One region of the Desulfosporomusa polytropa genome, then DNA from elsewhere that is predicted to be linked to it. Evidence: riboswitches for the same ligand, from Rfam matches in the RefSeq annotation. Region 1 holds a riboswitch; each other region holds the start of a gene.

Region 1 (6,521 bases):
AAAGCGGCGACTGCGTTCCATTTGGCCCGGCCGCTGACGTCATAACCATCATACTGGCCGCCTTTGGTTTTTTCCTGGGTGGCAATCAGCCGCGTAATGCCTCCCATTAGCGTCCATTTGTCGCCCAAGCTGCCGCTGGCCGCCAACTCTATGCCCTTATGCCGTTCACGGCCGTCCTGGATCAAATAGTATTTAGAGCTGCTTGTACCAGCAACTTCAATATTATTGGCCTGTTCAATATCAAAGAAACTGAGTGTCGTAAGAATACCGGCCTGTTCATATTTGACCCCTATTTCATCCTGCTTGCTCTTAGCAGGCGCTAAAATATCGCCGGCATTTAAATAGCTGCTGCCTACGACAGTGCCTTTATTAAAGTTTTCCGAGTGGCTGGCATACAAGGAAATATTGGTTGCCGGTTTATATACAATTCCATAGGTCGGACAAAAGGCATCGCTGTCAACACTGGCCGTTTTTGTTCCGGTTTTCGCCGTATAAGAATCCACTGTGGCAAAATGCTTGTGCACCCCCAGCAGGAACTCCCATTTCTGATATTCGATATTGTCGACCAACGACCAGCCCCAGAAACGCTGCTTTTCTGTCAACCCTGTCGAGTAACCGGTGTTCGGCAGAAGCGTCTGCGTTATGCCGCTATAAAGCTTGCCTGTGCCGATGAGGTCATTTACCGTAACTTTGGCGGATTCGCGGTTACGCCAGGATTTGTCGACAGCCAGCGTCACATTGTGCGTGACCGCGCCACCGTCAATTTTCCCCTGAGTCCCCAGTTGGGCATAATAGGTATTCATCGGCGTGCCGCCGTTGGTAACGTACAGATCATAATCGCCTGCGTTGTTCTTAACCGTAAAAGCGCTGTTGGTGGCGCTCACATTTTTCGTCAGGGTATTGCGGTTGAGACCGCCGTTAAAGAACACTTTCCAGTCTTTACTGACCTTCTGTTCGTGGTTCAGCGCGAAAATCCAGCCACGGGACGCTTTGACCATGCCGTCAAAGCCGTAATCACCGCTGGCATCGGGCACACTCGGCAGACTGGTAACAGCACTGCCAAATTTGAACCAGCGCTGTCCGCCTTGAATCTCAAGCTCCCGGTAGCCGGTCAATATATTAGTCGTACTGTTGGCATCCCGGTGGTCAATATTGGCGAAAATTCCCCGCGCCTTCATCTTTTCTCCATGGATTGAGGTTTCGCCGTTTACCATTTCAGTGTTAATACGTACGCCCCAGGCGTTATTCCGGCCAAACCGGCGGGCGATGTCCATATATTCACCGAACGAGCCATAACCGGAAAAAGTTTGCGTATAGCGCGTCAGCGGCTGTTCCGGTGCTTTTTTGGATACAAAATTGACCAGCCCGCCGGCGGTATCTGATTCATATTGTGCCCCCGTGCCGCTTATTCCGCTGTTCGGTCCGGAAATTAAATCAATATGGTCGATCATAAAGGTAGGAGCACTGAATTGCGTAAACATACCCGGTATGCCGTTCACATAGGAACTCGTTCCGTTGGCGCGAAATCCCCGGAAAGTAAAATCATTGTGCAGCGCACTGCCCGACGCCTGAATCGAGGGACTGTTGGACAGGATGCTATCCAGCGGCTGGCTGGCCGCGCCGAAGGTTTCGATGGTTTTACTGGTCAGCGTAGTTTGCGTAAACGGCGTATCCATAACATTTTTCTCGCCTAAAAAACCCACGCTGCCATTTGGGTCGACAAAGCCGGTATCGGAATCCTCTTTCTTATCTTTCTTGCCTTCAACGACAACTTTCTCCAGTTTGTATGCGGAAGAATCTGATTTTGCCGCCGGTGCTGAAGTTTCCGCCGCATCCGCCTCTTCTTCCGCATATGCGTAGGTGGAATTAAAGCCCAAGGCGACCGCACACGCGATTGCTGCCGCCAGCAAATGTCTTTTGTTTTTTCTGGTAAATTTTCTCTCCATAGTGCCACCTCAACATAGTAATAAATTTATCATTGCTCATGACCGATAAAAAGCTCCGGAAAAACCATTCATATCTTTCCAGTTCAGCCCAGCCTTCCCTCCCACCCTGTTAATTTGGTAAATAGCAAAACAAAATCTCCCGTCCGGCGGACAGGAGATTTTGAAAGCGGTAAAGTTATTCTTATCAAAAATCCGGCACTATCTACGCCGGGAAAAACAAGACACAACTCAGGTGCGCAAATCTCCTCCCCATCGCTCGTGGGTAAAAACGGTGATTGATAGACAGGCAGTTCTCCTGGCTCTAGTTCATTGCTCATCCAAGCCTTCCCAAGAATACATATCTCAGTGGCATACCTCGGATTCGCTCCCTATTACAGTGGCGGGACCGCGCCGGCATCACACCGGTCTTCCCTATTAAGCCCTTGCGGGCACCCATCTCAACAAGATTCAATTGTTTTCAGTTGATTTTTTAATAATATCATTTTTGCCATAACATGTCAATTTTTGCCCGGATGTTTTAAAACTAGCATTCATTTAACTTTTTTCCCAAGTGTATTTCAAGCAGGAAAAAACTAAGGGTAAGGTGCGTTAATTACAAATCACGTTAGTTTCTGTTAAATATTTTGCAGAATAGGGGTAATACCAGCGTCGCTGTCATCAAGTGCCACATCTGAAGATTATTAGATCGGGAATTTGTTAATAGCCTCGGTATAGGCCCAGTACCAGCAAAGATGCTGTTTGTTGGCGATACCCCCTAGAACACGGCATCCTCCAGGTTTTAAAACGGGACTGGGGGACAGGTTCCTGTTCCTTGTCCCCCAGTCCATACAAACTCAAGAGCAGCACTCCCCAGCTTCTCCTCAGTTATTTAGTGCATACCCTGTTCAAAATTAACCTTTATCTTAGCTACCCCTATTTCATTAAACTCAACAGCTGATCCTGCAGAAAAACCTTTGTGCGTTCCATCTTCAGCTAACAGCACTACATCTTCTTTTATTGTTCCGTAAGTCAGTTCTCCTTTTTCATTGAACGTAACGGTTTTTCCCTTACTAAATTTAATAAATCCTGCAGAATTATCTCCTTTGAGAAGCTTTTGCCAGCCAACTGGGCGCAAATATGTATCCTCATCCAAAGTACCGGATATAACCGCACCCGAGTTGAAAAACATCAGAATTGTATCACTCTTGAAAGTCACAAAACCATATTTTTCGTCTACCAAACGAACCGTAGCCTTATTCGCTATTGTCCCAGAAATAACATCCCCCTGTTCACTAAAAATCACCTCTGTTCCACCTTTATAAAGCAAGTGTCCGTAACCCGGAATGCTCACAGCATAATCGTTGTTGAAAAACGGATGGTAATAAAAATGGTGGTAATAAGGTCCAAAATCGGTATGGACAGTTGTATAGTAATAATCATTAATCACCCGATTCCAGCCACGCGGCGACAGCAAAGTGTCCTTGTCAATTGTCCCAGAAACAACTTCCTCTTGTTCATTCAAACTGATGCTAGTATTTTTTTTGAATTGAATAGAATCACCAACACCCCATCCCTGCGGATGAAGTTTAGTATCTTTCGATAAAATTCTGGTTTCAGCACAAACATCAGGCATTGTCACAGCAAGAGATACCACACACACAATTATGCATACTAATAAACGAGCAACAAAGTGAACAATCATAGCTCATCATCCCCCTTGTAATCCTTTCCTTTATTATAGCAAATTGTTAGCTAAATCAATGCTTTTAAACGAATTAAAACAATAATATATACAAGGTTTTAACATCACCTTATTAATTCTCTGCACTTTCTCTTAATAATTGCCAGCAGCGCAGACTGCCAGGCTTTTAAGCAAGAATCAATACAAGTCCCAATAACCACCGGCGCTTCCACACCGTATTTGGTGACGGCTGCCGTAAGCAGTTCATTAGCAGCCTGCCGCACTTCGATGCCCGACAATAGTCCCCACTGGAGTTCATCCAAAAGGTGCACATATAAAGCAGCATAGGTCACTAGGTAATTATCATCGTCTACTTGGTAGAGTGCATCCATAAATTTAGGTTTAATCACAACCTTGTCGGAATTGCCTGCATAAGCCTGCCACAGTGTCTCTTCCTTGATTCCATACCGTTTGAATCGGCGCAGCATACTATGCTGCTGCTGTGGCGACAGCCCTGTCTGCTTACATAAAGCCTCTTTAACTGCTGGCAATACCGCCCTGCCAATTAACTCTCCCAGCTTAGAATGCTTGCCAGCGCTTTCCAAATATAGTGGCGAAATGGGATTAGCTATGACAATGGTCTGATCGGTGCCTGAACCGGTAGCCAACCCTGCCGAGTAATTACTGCCTGCCATAAGCTCTTGCAAAGCAGCCGTTTTGGCCTCAGTACAAGTGACCATAGCCCGATTCAGAATACCTGGTGGCAAATCAGCGTCAATAACCAGGATAATATTGATGGTACCTGGTTTTTCCATTGTACTTTTATCAATAGGTTTAAAATAAGTAGCCGGATCGCCCACACGACCGCCATTAACCTCAATCCCGCCAGTGACAATGGCTGTTACTGTCAGGTTTTGATAACACTCCGTATGTATTGCCACATTCTCCATCGAAGCCGCCGTCCCCATCCCAGCGGTTGTCGCCGGGTCAAGGCCGATTTCCTCGGCAATGATCCGCATGTGCTCCTGATAGGTGGGTGCCCGCATGGTGCACGCCATCCCCGCCCCAGGATTGCAGTCATTATTAAACACGGCTGTCAGGTCTTCCCGGTAGCCGCCATTGACAATAGCGGTACTACTCACTTTGCGCGGCTGCTCAAACGGGATAACAATGCTTTTATAATACCTATAGACAGAATCACCGGTAGCTAAAACGCAAAGTTTCAAAGCCTGTTCCCTCCCATGTATCCAAAAGCTCATATTTCCACCCTCTTTACAGTGTTAAGACCGCAAATTCATTTACCCAGGCGCATTGTTTATTAAAATCCCATTCAAATAAGAGTACGGCAGGATCACCACTATATTCCAGTTGCATTTCGCCGTCGACAACGACAGCGCTCTGGGCGTGAGTAAAGTCCAACCGTTCCTGTTTTCCTGTCTGATTGCACACCCACAATGCCCGTTTGCTGACAGCTGAAGCCTTTTTCCAGGCGTTTTCCGGCGGACCGCCGCAGCTATTGGGCGGCCAGGCAGCAGGCACGACAATGATATCGGCACCTTTGTCGGCCAGCGCAACGGCATTCTCTTCATACCAGGAATCAGCACAGATTAAGATGCCTGCCTTTCTGTCACCGCACATAATTGGCTCCAGCTGCTCGCCTTTATCTGCCCAGCCTTCTGATACACCACCATGAGCCTGTTTTTTCCGGTGACGACCCAATACTTTGCCGTCAGGACCGATAACCAGGCAACTATTATAATACTTACTACTTTTTTCGTCCTGCTCGGCGCAACCGAGAAATACAGTTACCTGTTTCTCGGTTGCCAGCTTTAGAATCGGTTCCACCGCTATTGATGGCTGAATAGGTATCTCAATAGGTTTGGTCTCTCGTTCACATGCAAAGAAATATCCTTGCACAGCTGTCTCTGGCGTAACAATCCACCTGGCGCCCACTCCCGCCGCTAACTGGATGCCCTGACCTAATATTTCCAGGTTGCGGCTCTCCGGTCCGCCGCTAACATCTACATGTAGTAACGCAACTTTCATGCTCTATTCTCTCCTGTCCCTGATGTTCTAAATACCATTCTATCGCTACCTGTTTTAACGCACATTCAGCGGCATACCCCTGCTTGCCGCAATTGGCTCCATACCAGCGGGCAAAGCATGCACCACCGCACAAAGAAAATGAGGGGCATGTTTTGCAAAAACTCATGCCATCTCGAATCAAAGCTGCCACTTTGCGCTGTTTGACTGTATCCAGTCCTGTTGTCACATGCCCCAAATAGAAATCCGGATTGCCTGCCAGCGAAGCGCAGGCATATAAGCTACCCTGAGCATCAACAAAGGCCGCTTCGCCGTTCATGGCATGACAATGAGCAAAGCCCTGTATTTGGCTATTAGCCAGTGTAGCTACTCGCTCAACCTGGGAAAATAGCATAGATTTTCCTGTCTGCTTAGCCAATTGTTCAGCCGTCTGAAATGCTTCCTTTATCCCCTGCCACACGGCCTCCGACGAAGGCGCCGCTATCTCGCCACCTCGCCCTTGGGCGCGTAACAGGTCAAAACCAATCCGCCGGACATTGCCCAAGTAATAGGCCATTTCAACAACGCCACTCAGCTTGGTTACATTTTCATTAGTGACAACAGCGGTTATTCCGGTAGCAATTCTTTGCGTAGCTAACTGTCCAGCACCGTTTAATATCTGACGACAAGTCCCCTGACCATCAGGCAAAAGGCGCTGCCTGTCATTAATGTCTGGTCGCCCGTCAAGACTAATCCCAATTCCCACCTGACCAGCTTTCAGAACAGCCGCTCTTTCTTGGGTCATGAGTGAGGCATTAGTCTGCAGTTGCATAATTGCCGGCAGCCCCTGCTCGCGTACATAACAGATAACCTCCTGCATTACAGGAAAGTTT
Region 2 (6,521 bases), 2.5 Mb from region 1:
TCGGCCCGATAGTCAAATACAGGCTTGCTCTTGGCCACTGGATCAGACTCAGCTGGACTAACGCCGATGATTTCAGCGTCAAGTCCCAATGCCAATAGATTTTCGGTATGGGCGGAGAATAGGGATATAATGCGTTTGGCTGGCTGCTTAAGAACTATAGTTTGATTTAGGTCATCAGTAATTTTTATTGAACCCTCATTGGTGGTAACCGCAGACTTAGAGTTGCCGCAACCGGCTACCATCAACATCAACAAAAGAACAGCAATGAAGCAGAACACTTTATTTTTCTTCATATTACTTTCCTCCAGGAACTTTCTTATAGATTGGAGAGAACGGCAAGCCCTGTCTCCCCAGCCCGCACTACTTTAATGTGGAATACTTCGCCGATAAGTTCAGGGTCAAGTACAGCCGAAGCTGGGCCGTACTTGATCAGTTGACCAGCCTTTAAGACAACGGCCTCAGAGCAAAAAGTACTGACAAGGTTCAGATCATGAATAATAGACACTACTGTCAGCCCTTGCTGAACACATAATTCTTTCAGCAAATTCAGGCATTTAATACTATAGTAGATATCCATATTGGAAAAAGCTTCATCTAAAAATAAAACTTCCGGCTGCTGAGCCAAAGCCTTAGCAAATAGTACCCGCTGGCGTTCCCCGCCGCTTAACTCGGTTACCAGGCGTCCGGCAAAATCAAGTGTATCGGTAAGCCTCATGGCATTTTCAATAATCGCTATGTCTTGATCAGTCAGACCTTGCAGCCTTGTTTTATAGGGAGTGCGACCCATGCTAACAATTTCCAAACAAGTATAGGGGAATTTGATATCCATGTTTTGCGGCATAACAGCAATATGGCGGGCCAGTTCTTCAATCTTGTAAGAACCGATGTCCCGCCCCTTAATGCTGATATGGCCTGAAGCTGCTTGGAGTTGCCCAGTAATAAGGTTTAACAGTGTCGTCTTGCCTGAGCCATTAGGACCAACAATGCCACAAAAGCTCCCTTGGTTAATGCTTAGGGTGATATCCCTGAGCACAGGCTTGGCCGCATAGCCAAATTGTATGTTTTTAACTTTTATCATAGTACGCTCCTACCCAAGCGTCTTGTTACGCATCCTAAAAATATAGACAAAGAACGGACCACCTAAAAGGGTCGTCAATACTCCAACAGGTATCTCAATATTGCCCACCGAGCGGCCAAAGGTATCAGCTGTTAATAATAATATCCCCCCTGTTAAGCCACACAGCGGGATGAGCGCCTTATTATCTGATCCTGTCAGCATCCTGACCATATGCGGTACAATAAGGCCAACAAAACCAATGATACCGCCAATAGCGACACATACTGCCGTAATCAGCGCGCCGGCTGCTAACAGCACTGTTCTGAGACGAGAGGCGTTAATACCCAGGCTTCGAGCTTCCTTGTCCCCCAAAGAGACAATATTCAAATCTTCGGCATAGTAATAGCAAAGAAAACAGGCAGCCAGTATCAACGGCCAGCCATACAGCACATGTTCCCAGCTTTTCGCGGCCAGACTGCCAATAAGCCAGGAGACAATAGCAGATACCTGCTCACCGGCTAAGCTTTTGACCATACTAATAGCAGCTGATAAGATGCTGCTGACAATAATCCCGGCAATCACTAGGTTGGCTGATGATACATAGCCACCTACCCGGGCCATCGACATAACGATAAGCAAGGTTGCCACCGCCCCGCCGAAAGCAAATAAGGTTACCGGCAGGCCACCTTGTGTGAAGATGTTGAGATAAATGGCCACACTAGCACCAAATGCTGCCCCGGTTGATACGCCCATAGTATACGAATCAGCAAGTGGATTCATTAACAGTGCCTGAAAGACAACACCGGCCACTGCCAGACCCCCGCCAACTGCAATGGCTGCCAAAATACGTGGCAGGCGGATATCCCAAATAATAGCCATCTTGGCTGCATTGATATGAGCATAAGCCTCCGGACTACCTGTCAATTGGCCATAGATTACGGCAGCCGCATCAGCCATACTAATATCTGCCCGGCCAAACCCGATAGCCGCTAAGGTAAACAGCACCATAGCGGCTAAGAGGACGAACCCTGCCAACCGAACCTTAGCTTGCTTGCGTTGAAGCAGCGCTGTTAGCGAGCCGTTGCTCATGCCAGTGCGTGTTTACTCACTTTGGAGCGTTTCGTTAGGATGGTTGACAGATAGTTCACTTTTTTACTGCCGTTAGCAGCTAGATCATAGATGATTTCTTCGCCTTCCAAACCACATTTGGAAACCATAACAGCGTTTTCCACCATGCCATGTTTATGCAATTTTTCAACAATCTCGTTAAAGTTTTTGTATACTTTCATAAGTACAACATTGTCTGAGACAGCCAGTACCCTTTCTAATCGTTCATTATCAATGGTCGCTGGCACAATGCTCAGAATGTCGCCGCCCTCCGCGAGTGCCACCCCCAATCGATTGCCAATGGCTGAGAAGGAGTTAACTCCCGGAATATTGATAATCTCATGACCGGAATCTTCCAGTAAGCGTTGCACATACATATAGGTACTATACAGCATAGGATCGCCCAATGTCAGAAAGACTACTTTTTTACCGGCATCCAACAGAGCCAAGATAGTCTTTTTATTGTTTACCCAGGCATCTGACAGAGCTTGCACATTATAATTCATTGGAAATACCAATTCCAAAACCTCGCTGGCTTCCTGAATATAAGGCCGGGCGATAGACATTGCCGTGCTTTCGTCCTTTTTCTCTGTCCGGGGAGCAATGATTACATCTGCTGTTTTAATAGCGTTAATTGCTTTCAAAGTTAGTAATTCGGGATCGCCAGGCCCTACGCCGACGCCGTAAAAAATTCCTGCCATATTATAAACAACTCCTTAACGTAAATAAAATCTCTGTTACCACCCAATGGAGATAACAGAGATTGTTTGCCTAAAGTTGGCGCACAAATCCCCTCCCCATCGCTCGTAGGTTAAACGGTGATTGTCAAACAGGCAGTTCTTCTGACTTAGGATCATAGCTAATCTGCGCCTTCCCAAAATAGTGTTCTATTTCAGTGGCTTGTTGCAAATTGGCTCCCCATCACAGCGGCGGGACCGTGCCGGCTTTTAACCGGCTTCCCTATTAAGCCCAATCGGGCACCTGTTCCTTATGTAATTACCTAAATTGTATGATTAAACATATAAAAAGTCAAGCAATTTATGGTTACTTCTTTAGCTTCAACTTAGCCTGGTGAATACTCTCACCATAAATGCCATGCGCACTTTCCATAATACTTTCTGACAATGTAGGGTGAGGGTGAATGGTATGCGCAATGTCTTTAGCTGTTAATCTATTTCTAATTGCCAGGGTACCTTCCATAATAAGGTCACTGGCATGCGGCCCCATAATATGCATTCCCACCACTTTGCCGGTAGCTGTCTCGGCAATAATCTTCACCAGTCCATCAGTTTCGCCCATTGTTACCGCTTTACCATTGGCGGCAAAGTTAAATTTACTGGACTTGAACTCAAGATTTTGCGCCTTAGCTGCTTCTTCGGTCAAACCAACCATAGCGATTTCCGGTGTGGTAAATATGCAACTAGGTATTGCGCTATAGTCCATAACTGAATTCAGCCCCATAGCGTTTTCAGCCGCTACCAGGCCGGCCGTTGACGCCGTATGGGCCAACATGCTCTGTCCGGTAACATCGCCAATCGCATAAACACCTGCTATATTGGTTTCCATTCGTTCATTAACCTTAATACCTGTATGGTCAAAAGTCACGCCTAGCGTATCTAACCCCAGCCCTTCGGTCACCGGACTGCGACCTGCGGCAACAAGCACCTTTTCTACCAGGAATTCCTGGACGCCTTTGCCGGTATCGACTTTTACTACCACGCCGCCAGCAGCTTCTTCGATAGCCATCACTTTGGTTCCAGCCAGAGTTTTAATCCCCTGTTTGCGCAGGCTTAGTCCCATGCGTTTGATTAGGTCACCATCTAGCATTGGTAATATAGTTGGCAGCATTTCAACTACTATTACCTCACAGCCAAAGGCCTTCATTATCGCGCTAAACTCAATACCTACTACGCCGGCACCAATGACCAGCATGCTCTTAGGTACTTCAGTCAGCTCTAGCAATTCATCACTTGTGATAACCGCTGACAATTGATGCCCCGGAACCGGAATACTGCTGGGCGTTGAGCCGGTAGCAATAATTATTTTACTACCATCAACCGTTTCTTGTCCTGTCTCAGTGCTGATTACCAGTCGTTGAGGGCTGGTTACTGCAGCAACACCGCGAATTACCGCAATGTCATTACTCTTAACCAACTGCTCAATACCGCCTCTGAGTCCTGTCACTACTTTGTTTTTCCGTTCAATAATGGCATTAAAATCAAAGCCGATAGCCTCGGCCCTTAAACCAAATTCAGCACACCGCACTAAGTCCTGCCACTTTTCCGCACTTTTCAGCAAGGTCTTGGTGGGGATGCAGCCACGGTTTAGACACACTCCGCCTAGGTTATCTTTTTCAATTAACAGTACCCTGCCGCCCAAATGGGCAACGCGGATAGCAGCCACATAGCCGCCTGGACCGCCGCCAATGACAGCCACATCATAGCCCATGTTTATCCTCCTTTAGGAAACAAAGGGAACCGTCCCTCCATCTCCTTCAACGTAATAGGTTCCATGTATCTTGCGTGTATTTGGTCGCAGCCAGTTCTTGTGCCATTTCTCGTTCGGCTTGACTCAGGCTGTCAGCTGTCAGTTCCACACCTAAAGCCGGACCAAAGGCTGTGTGGATTGCCTTGCAGGCCTCTTCCCAGCTGATTTCCCGGTTAGCTGCTTCAGCTAGCGAGATCGCGCGTTTGGCAAGCATCTTAGCTACTGTAGCTTTGGCTTCCGGGGTTGGAAGATTAAGCAAAGAGGCTACCTGTTGAGGCTCAAAACGCAATAAAATTGAGCCATGCTGCAAAATAACGCCCTCTTTGCGAACTTGGGCGCTACCGATTATTTTACGTCCATCAAAAGTGACCTCATAATGAGAAGGCGCATCAAAACAGGCAGCTGACGCGTGATGACGGCACTTGGTCTGGCTATAAGCAGCCTTAGGCATGCTCATCTGGGCCTCAATGCCCAGCACTCTAAGTCCGTCCAGCAAGCCCTGACTAAAAAAACGATACGAGGCTGTGATGGTATGCGGAACAAGCGGATGCGTCTCGCTGACAACTAAGCTGTAGGTTAATTCAGCGTCATGCAGAACGGCACGACCCCCAGTCAATCGTCGGACAACGTCAATTCCCCGTTGGCGGCACCCGCTAATATCAACCTCAGCTGAGGCTTTTTGAAAATAGCCTACACTGACCGCCGCTGGCTGCCAGCCGTAAAAACGGATGGTCGGCGGCACTTGGCCTGCAGCATGTGCTTTTAATATTGCTTCATCGATCGCCATATTATCGGCGGCCCGACCAATGCCGCTATTGATAACTCGCCACTTCATGTCAGATTCCTCGCTTTCGCTTAGCTCTGGTGTCAGCACTATATACAACATGTTAACGGCTTTTTCAGGTAGGTGAGGTGTTGGCAAAAGCGGAAGTTAAACGTTAGTGGTGAAGCGTTGTCAATGCCTCACCTACCTGCGCCTGCAAACTTCTTTACTGCGGGATATCGCCAGGTATCAGTCCGCTTTCCAGCAACGCCTGTTTAACCTCTACCGGGGTAAGCGGCCGGGGATAGTTATACATAACCCCGCCGGGGCGTTCATTATAATAAGGCCGGTTACAGTCAGTACAGCCGCTGGTTTCAAAGGCTTTGCCATCTGCTAATCCAGTCACCATTTCTGCTCGGGACAGACTAATTCTGGTCAACTTGCCGTCCTGATAGTGAAAGACATCCCGGCTATAGCCTTGTTTTAAGAGAAAGTGTGCAATCTGAACGCGGCGATACTGACCAATAGCAGGCGGCGATTTATCTTCCCAAGCGGTGCCCCGTACGGGAGTGAAGGCAAATAGGCCCACTTGTATGCCATTATCCTGGCAGTTTGCAATTGTGGTAATCATTTCCTCTTCCGTCTCACCCAGGCCGACAATCAGGTGAGTGCTAACCCTGCCGGTTAGTTCATGAGCGCAGCTTTTTAAGAGTTCCCAGCGTTTGACCCACTGACCGCCTTTTACCTCATGATAGAGTTCAGCCGTAGCGGCATCCAGTGCAAGTGAGATGCGGTCTGCCCCCCTATCAAGCAGTTCTTGGGCCTGAGCTACTGTCTCTATGTCGGCGGAGATACAAACAGGCACACTGCATTCCTGACTTAAGGCCGCCAGCGCAGCAATACTTGTCTGCCAACTTTGGCTGCCCTTGACAACCTGGAGGCAAGCCCGCTTAATTTGACCAGCCTGAAAAGCTGCACCGACTGCCTGCACAGCTTCCTGCCTCAAAAATTCCGGCCAAGTGACCCGGGATAACATATCTGTCCGGGCTGAACTGTCTCTGGACTGGGCGCAAAACCGGCAACTGTTCTGGCATTTTTCCCCCAACA
Region 3 (6,521 bases), 2.0 Mb from region 1:
GCGCACGATAAAGATGAATCTAGAAAGAGAGTACGCAATTCTTATGAATCACAAGAAGATTTTGCGTATTATGCGAAGGTTCCAATTGGTTACGGTGGTGAGACGGAAGAATCCGTATCGAAAAATGGCAAAGGCAACTCAACCTCATAAAACGGTATGTAATCTGCTAAAGCGCAAGTTTGATCACCACGAGCCGCAAAAGGTCATGTTAACCGATATTACCTATCTATATTACGCCGAGGGGCGTAAGGCTTACTTATCGGTCATTAAAGACGGATCAACAAGAGAAATTTTGGCTTACCATCTATCGACTTCTCTCGAAATGGGTCTTGTGATGAAAACGCTGGACCGATTACAGGAAACTTTGGGCGGAAACATCCACCCTGACGCAATTATACACTCGGATCAGGGATTTCATTATACACATCCTGAATTTCAGTGCAGGGTGAAAGAATTATTGATAAAACAGTCCATGTCTAGGAAGGGCAACTGTTTGGATAACGCATCAATGGAGTCATTCTTTGGACATATGAAGGATGAAATTAATATAAAAGAGTGCCAAAGCTTTACTGAAGTTCAGAATAAGATCGATGAATACATTGAGTATTACAATTGCCAACGTTACCAATGGGGATTAAAAAAGATGACCCCAAATCAATATCGGGATCATCTTATCGCTTCCTAAAACGGATTTCTTCTCACTGTCCTAATTTAGGGTACCAGTTCACGCTCAAACAATACGGATTTTTTAACGGAATACCGCCCGGCTTTTCTCCTGCGGAACGCTTTTTCCGGCAAAGGCCGGGAGGTTACGGGGAGTTGCCGTGAATTGCAAGGCCTAACCCTTGCAATTACTACGATACCGTTAACCCCTTTGCATACTTTGAGTACTTTGCGGTAACAATCCTTAAAATAGGCTTGGTTTTAGGCTATGGAGTTAGGTTTGTTAAACCACAAAGGACACAAAGAGCGCAAAGGGTTTCGAAGGGTAAGCGGTTTTACTTTTGTCATTGCCACAAAAGTAACAAAAGGTCTAGGCCCTAAGCCTCCAAAAGCTGAAAAGCCGGGCAATATTCCTAAAATCCGTAAACTCGCTACGCTCAAACAATACGGATTTTTTAACGGAATACCGCCCGGCTTTTCTCCTGCGGAACGCTTTTTCCGGCAAAGGCCGAGGGGGCTACGGGGAGTTGCCGGGCGTAAACAGTACGGCCGCCTGTGCCGGGTTTTGTACTTGACGCCCCTTGTTTTATAATGCCTCCGCGACTCCCAAAACTTATAAATTCATAAAAAAAGTAATGCCCTACAGCGAGAATGAACTGCAGGGCATTACTTTTTTGCTTTACATGCCAAACATACTAATAAGCGCCTTTACCAGCAAACCTGAAACCATCCCCATAAAGGGGTCAGCTATTGCTGTCACAGTCATAGTTACACCACCAATAATGGTATCAACACTACCCACGCCACTATTTAGTGCCAAGCTGGCATTGATGGGTACAGTTACAATAGCACCTAACACTAAGAGAAAGCCGGCAATGGATTCATTTGGTACATACTTTCCAATCTTGACAAGTAACCCAGCCGCCAAAATAGCAGCCATACTGACCATCATTAAAACTCCTGACGCTAGTGGATGCGGCGCAGCTCCGGTAGCTGAAATGATAGCCTGAACTGGCGCACCGCCAAAAAGTGAGGATACGATATCAGCAATACTGCTGATAATTGTCAGATAATCAAGATTCACTTCCGTCTTGGCTAAGGTCTGCGCCGTAATATTACCAAAAGCGATATTGGCACCAATATTCAGAGCACTTAAGCCTAGCGCCCCGCGAACCACATTTTTCGTAAAGGACAGCTTTCGCATAACAAACCGTTCACGCCCCGGTTCAACCGCCAGCTGCTGATTCCGTTTTAACCAAACACTAACCAGCGACGAAATAGCAACACAACTAACAATAGCATAAATAAGTTTATCAGCTGGATTTGGGGTAATATAATAACTTAAAAGAGCTGCAATTATAGAACTACTACCCACAATAGGATTTCTTACAGTCATTTCCACAGCAACCTTGGCTAAAACTATCCCTATACCGGCCATCATGGCATATGTAATCACCGGACCAATAAAAGCAACGATAACTTTAAACAGTCCTAACAACCCGACAGCAAGCAAAATCACGCCCTCAAGAAAAACCATCGAAATTCGTTCCTGCACAGTACGCCCCATGGTTCCTACCAGCGTTAACGTCTCCGCCTGAAAAGAAATAGGAGCCACAACCCCTAATACCCCACAGCCGATGGCGCCAATAATAAAACCAGCTGCCGTCGGAACAGACGCAAAACCGAAGGTCAAAGCATATAAACCTCCTGGTATGGCGTTGATTACTACTCCCAGAGCTACAATCAAATCCTGCATACTCAACATGTTTACCCCCTATTTTTTTTGCGCCAAACATAAATACTCCTAGCCCAAAAGGGCTAGGAGCTTACTATTCATAATCCTATCCTTCTGGTATTACCCCTGGCGCGGAGGTAAATAACAGCCAATACAGGCAGGTCTCCTGGCTTACGGATCGTAAGAATACCTCACCTTCCCGGATTCTCGGTGGCATATTAAAGGTAATCTTCCCCGATTACAGTGGCGCGACCGCGTCGTTTAAGGATTTTCCAATCCTTCCGAACTTCCCTATTCTCCTCTTAAACGTAAGAGGCACCTGTATGGTGGCGTTATTAAGTTCTATTTTTAACCAAACATAGCAATTCCGAGCGGTGTCACCAGCAACGGATGTGGCGGAACATGCACCTGCCGGCCAAACGCTTTACCAAACTCGGTTTCAAACCCCTGCAAATATGCAGTACCGCCCACTACATAAACAGGATAATCATCAAACTCTTCATATCCGATTAACATATTTTTAACCACAGTTGCCATTTTTTCCACAACCGGCAAAATGACCGGCATAATTTTACGGTGCTGAGTAGAATCGCGCTTCAGCAATTCAGCTTCTTCAAAGGATATCTTATAAGCACCAGCCAAAACTAAAGACACATGTGTACCGCCTGTTGGTTCATCGGCCGTAAAAACCAATTCCCCATTACGTAACACAGCAATACCGGTGGTGCCACCACCAATATCTACCACAATACCATGCGTAATTCCCAACGCCTCCGCTGCTGCCACCGGTTCATCTACCTGGCAAACTGGTTCCAAACCAGCCCCGGCGATAACATGACCACAGGCCATCGCGTTTCTTCCTACTGTTCCCGGGGGAATGGCAGTAGCTCCTTTATCTAAGGTAATTCCCATCCGTGCTTCGATCTCGGCCTTCAACTCTTCAACAATAACCATGGCTCCTCGAAAGTCAACAACCAAACCATCCTTAACCACCGAAGCCCACTGCATACTCCCTGCCACCGGGTTACCGGCCGCATCAGTAACAACCAGCACAACATCGGCTGTTCCCAGATCAACCCCGACCTTGTAAGGGCCTGGCAGATCGGCTACCGTTTTGGTTTCAATCAATTCATGCAATTTATGAATCTTCTCATAAGCTTCCACGCATTAGCCCCCCCCCCTAACCACCTGCATTACTTAGGTTTATAGGTATTTGCTTTCCCTAAAACTCAGGCAAATATCTGTTACCATAACCATAATTTTATTACCTGTATTTTACTATCCCCTTACACGCTTGTATATAGTAGATTCTTGTCTTTTTCTGTTGCTAAAATAATTAACGCTTATTACAACTGGTGTAATAAGATTGCCTTGTCTCTCCCGCTCGTAAAGGCTATAATAAGAATAGATAGTTTTAAAGGCAGGTGTCAGCAATGGAGAATACAGAATTCCTGCGAGCCATCAGCGCTATTATCAAAGAAGAAATTAAACCTATTACCCAACGCCTAGACAACATGGAAAAAGATATTATCACCATCAAGTCAGATATGGCCACTAAAGCCGATATTACCCGATTAGAAAATAAAATTGAGCAATATGGCGAAGTCCAGCAAAAGGACATCTATCACCTGCTCCAATTAACCAGTAAAAAGATTGATACCATTCATGAAGATTTAAAGTCCTTGGCAGAAGTCACCGGCGAACATGAAATCAAAATTCGTTCTCTTGCCCGCCGTCCTGTTTAAAGGCAACCAAGTAATTAGCCCGGCCTCAATGTGCCGGTTTATTTTTTTGCACAAAAAAGCAAATACCAGATTAAAACTACGATAGCCACTACGCCTATAGCTAACATACCAATAGAATTACCTACACCAGCTATCTGTTGCCAATTATACCCCAATCCAATCCCCAGATAGATAAGAGCACCACACCAAACAATTGAACTAAAAAAAGTCCCGAAAATATAGTTCTTACCATTCATCTGAACAAAGCCTGCGGAAATAGGGATAGCGCCGCGGATGACCGGCAGGAGCCTGCCGAAAACGACGGCAGAAATGCCGTATTTGTTAAGCCATTTCTCAATAGTCATCAATTTAGACTCAGCTGGCATAAACAGGGAGATATGTCGCGCTACAATTTTTGTTCTACTAAAAAAGCCAAGTCCATAACTAATAACAGCCCCCAGTAAATCTCCCGTCGCAGCAGCCGCAATGGCAGGAATTATTTCCAATTGTCCGCTAAACACTAAATATCCGGTAAACCCCAAAGTTAATTCTCCTGGCAAGGGCAGACCCATACCAGTAAGCATCATAGCTGCAAAAATAGTAAAGTAGCCATATGTATCTAGCTGATCAAGCACTGCTTGTGCTACTTGTTCCATTGTCGAATTACCTAACCTCCACTGAGTAATAGATACATTGCTAATGTAACCTAGATAAAAGTCAATACGTCCTCCACTGGTTTTCGCGGTGGTGCTGATAATTTATCAGAAGCTGGTACTCCCAGCGGTGTCATGGCAGCCAAATAATAGCCTTCTTTCCTAAAACCAATATATGCTGAAATCTCCTCAGCAGCATGCGTCGGTCCGGTCATCCAGCAAGTTCCATAACCTCGATCGGCAGCAGCTAACAGCAGATTTTCCAGGGCAGCTGCGATATTTTGAATTCCGGGATTGGGTTTAGCATATTTTACGGCCTCTTCGCACGGCATAATGCCATCAGCCAATAGCATATCAGCAATAGTGTCATATGGACCGGCATACACAAGAACTAGCACAGGTGCAGCTTTGAAAACCGTTTGATAGGGTAGGCTCGCTTTTAACCCCTTGATTTTTGCCTCATCACATAAATAGGTGCATAACTCGGCATTCTTTCGCTCAACAATCCGCGCAATCTCGTCAATCTTCTCCTTATTGGTGATAACAACAAAATGCCAATTCTGCTGGTTTTTTCCCGAAGGTGCATAAGTGGCAGCTTTAATTAATTCTTTAATGGTTTGTTCAGGGACTTCTTCCTTGGTAAATCGACGTACACTATGACGCTTGTAAATAAAATCAAGATCCATAACAACTAACCTCCTTAGCTATTAAATTATTTTTTCACCTTTATAGCGTTCACCGCCAGCGTCAGGCATAAATTTATACCGCTCACTCCACAAAGTCTTATATTTTACTGCCTGAGCGTGAATGCTGTCCCATTCCTCTGGTACAAATCTCACCACTTTACCAGGAACGCCAACCACTAGGGAATGAGGAGGAATGATCTGGTTCTCCTTGACTACTGCTCCGGCAGCAACAATGCTGCCTTTACCAATCACCGCACCAGTTAGAATAATAGCCCCCATGCCAATTAAACAATGCTCTTCTATAATACAGCCGTGAATAACGGCATTATGTCCAACAGTAACATAGTCGCCAATTAGTGTTGGATGATCATCGGCTACATGCACAACAGTATTATCTTGTACATTGCTGTAGCAGCCAATTTCAATCTGATTTACATCTCCCCTGGCAACAACATTCACCCACAGACTGCTAAATTCCTTCATTATAACCTTACCTATAACCTTAGCACCATCTGCAATAAAAGTTTTCTCAGCAAGCTTGGGACTAATTCCTTCAAATTCTGCAATCATTACTACATCTCCTTATACGGGAACGATCATAAACATCGTCATTTCTGTATTTTTCAGTTTACTATACAATATTATCCTATCAAAATAACGTACTACTAATACCATAATCCAATTAGCCGCCAATACCCAACGCCGACTGTCAAATACAGCGCGGCATGCAGCAAGGTAATCACTGTACCAACAAGCCACCAAGTCTTTTTATCATTATATCCCTTTTCCATCAAGAATGGCCCTAACGCGTTGCCATAATGAGTCAGTGTACACGAAATAATCATTAAATAGGCTAACACAAAAAAGGCCGGATAGCGGGGTACATCGGTAGCCGCTACAAACGAAAAAATAAGTGGTGAAAAGGCTACCACATAGCCAGTATAGGATACAAAAAAATAGTGTGGCACAATGGCCAGCGCCGCGACTAAGAGCAAAATCGAATAGGCCCCCAGGCCAGCGGTCGGCAACATTAGTTTGATAACACCGGCAAACCAAGTAA

The links. A riboswitch is a leader RNA that binds a small molecule or an ion and turns the genes downstream of it on or off. The one in region 1 is predicted to bind cobalamin.
Region 2: it holds a riboswitch for cobalamin, as region 1 does, so the genes downstream of both, cobI (precorrin-2 C(20)-methyltransferase) here and ACZ449_RS08145 (TonB-dependent receptor) in region 1, are expected to answer to the same signal.
Region 3: it holds a riboswitch for cobalamin, as region 1 does, so the genes downstream of both, ACZ449_RS17200 (hypothetical protein) here and ACZ449_RS08145 (TonB-dependent receptor) in region 1, are expected to answer to the same signal.

Annotation. Positions count from the first base shown of each region.
Region 1 is NZ_AP042400.1:1,318,353-1,324,873, reverse strand. It holds gene ACZ449_RS08145 (TonB-dependent receptor) at 1-1,946, opposite strand, end outside; cobalamin riboswitch at 2,215-2,397, opposite strand; gene ACZ449_RS08140 (hypothetical protein) at 2,815-3,627, opposite strand; gene ACZ449_RS08135 (adenosylcobinamide amidohydrolase) at 3,732-4,832, opposite strand; gene ACZ449_RS08130 (carbon-nitrogen hydrolase family protein) at 4,879-5,652, opposite strand; gene ACZ449_RS08125 (radical SAM protein) at 5,621-6,521, opposite strand, start outside.
Region 2 is NZ_AP042400.1:3,826,074-3,832,594, forward strand. It holds gene ACZ449_RS19520 (ABC transporter substrate-binding protein) at 1-293, opposite strand, end outside; gene ACZ449_RS19525 (ABC transporter ATP-binding protein) at 317-1,078, opposite strand; gene ACZ449_RS19530 (FecCD family ABC transporter permease) at 1,088-2,146, opposite strand; gene cobI (precorrin-2 C(20)-methyltransferase) at 2,143-2,865, opposite strand; cobalamin riboswitch at 2,980-3,164, opposite strand; gene lpdA (dihydrolipoyl dehydrogenase) at 3,209-4,612, opposite strand; gene ACZ449_RS19545 (lipoate--protein ligase family protein) at 4,659-5,486, opposite strand; gene ACZ449_RS19550 (radical SAM protein) at 5,641-6,521, opposite strand, start outside.
Region 3 is NZ_AP042400.1:3,288,331-3,294,851, forward strand. It holds partial or broken gene ACZ449_RS17195 (IS3 family transposase) at 1-685, shown strand, start outside; gene ACZ449_RS17200 (hypothetical protein) at 1,343-2,428, opposite strand; cobalamin riboswitch at 2,538-2,736, opposite strand; gene eutJ (ethanolamine utilization protein EutJ) at 2,747-3,562, opposite strand; gene ACZ449_RS17210 (hypothetical protein) at 3,832-4,143, shown strand; gene ACZ449_RS17215 (DedA family protein) at 4,182-4,778, opposite strand; gene ACZ449_RS17220 (nitroreductase family protein) at 4,829-5,461, opposite strand; gene ACZ449_RS17225 (gamma carbonic anhydrase family protein) at 5,483-6,031, opposite strand; gene ACZ449_RS17230 (DASS family sodium-coupled anion symporter) at 6,127-6,521, opposite strand, start outside.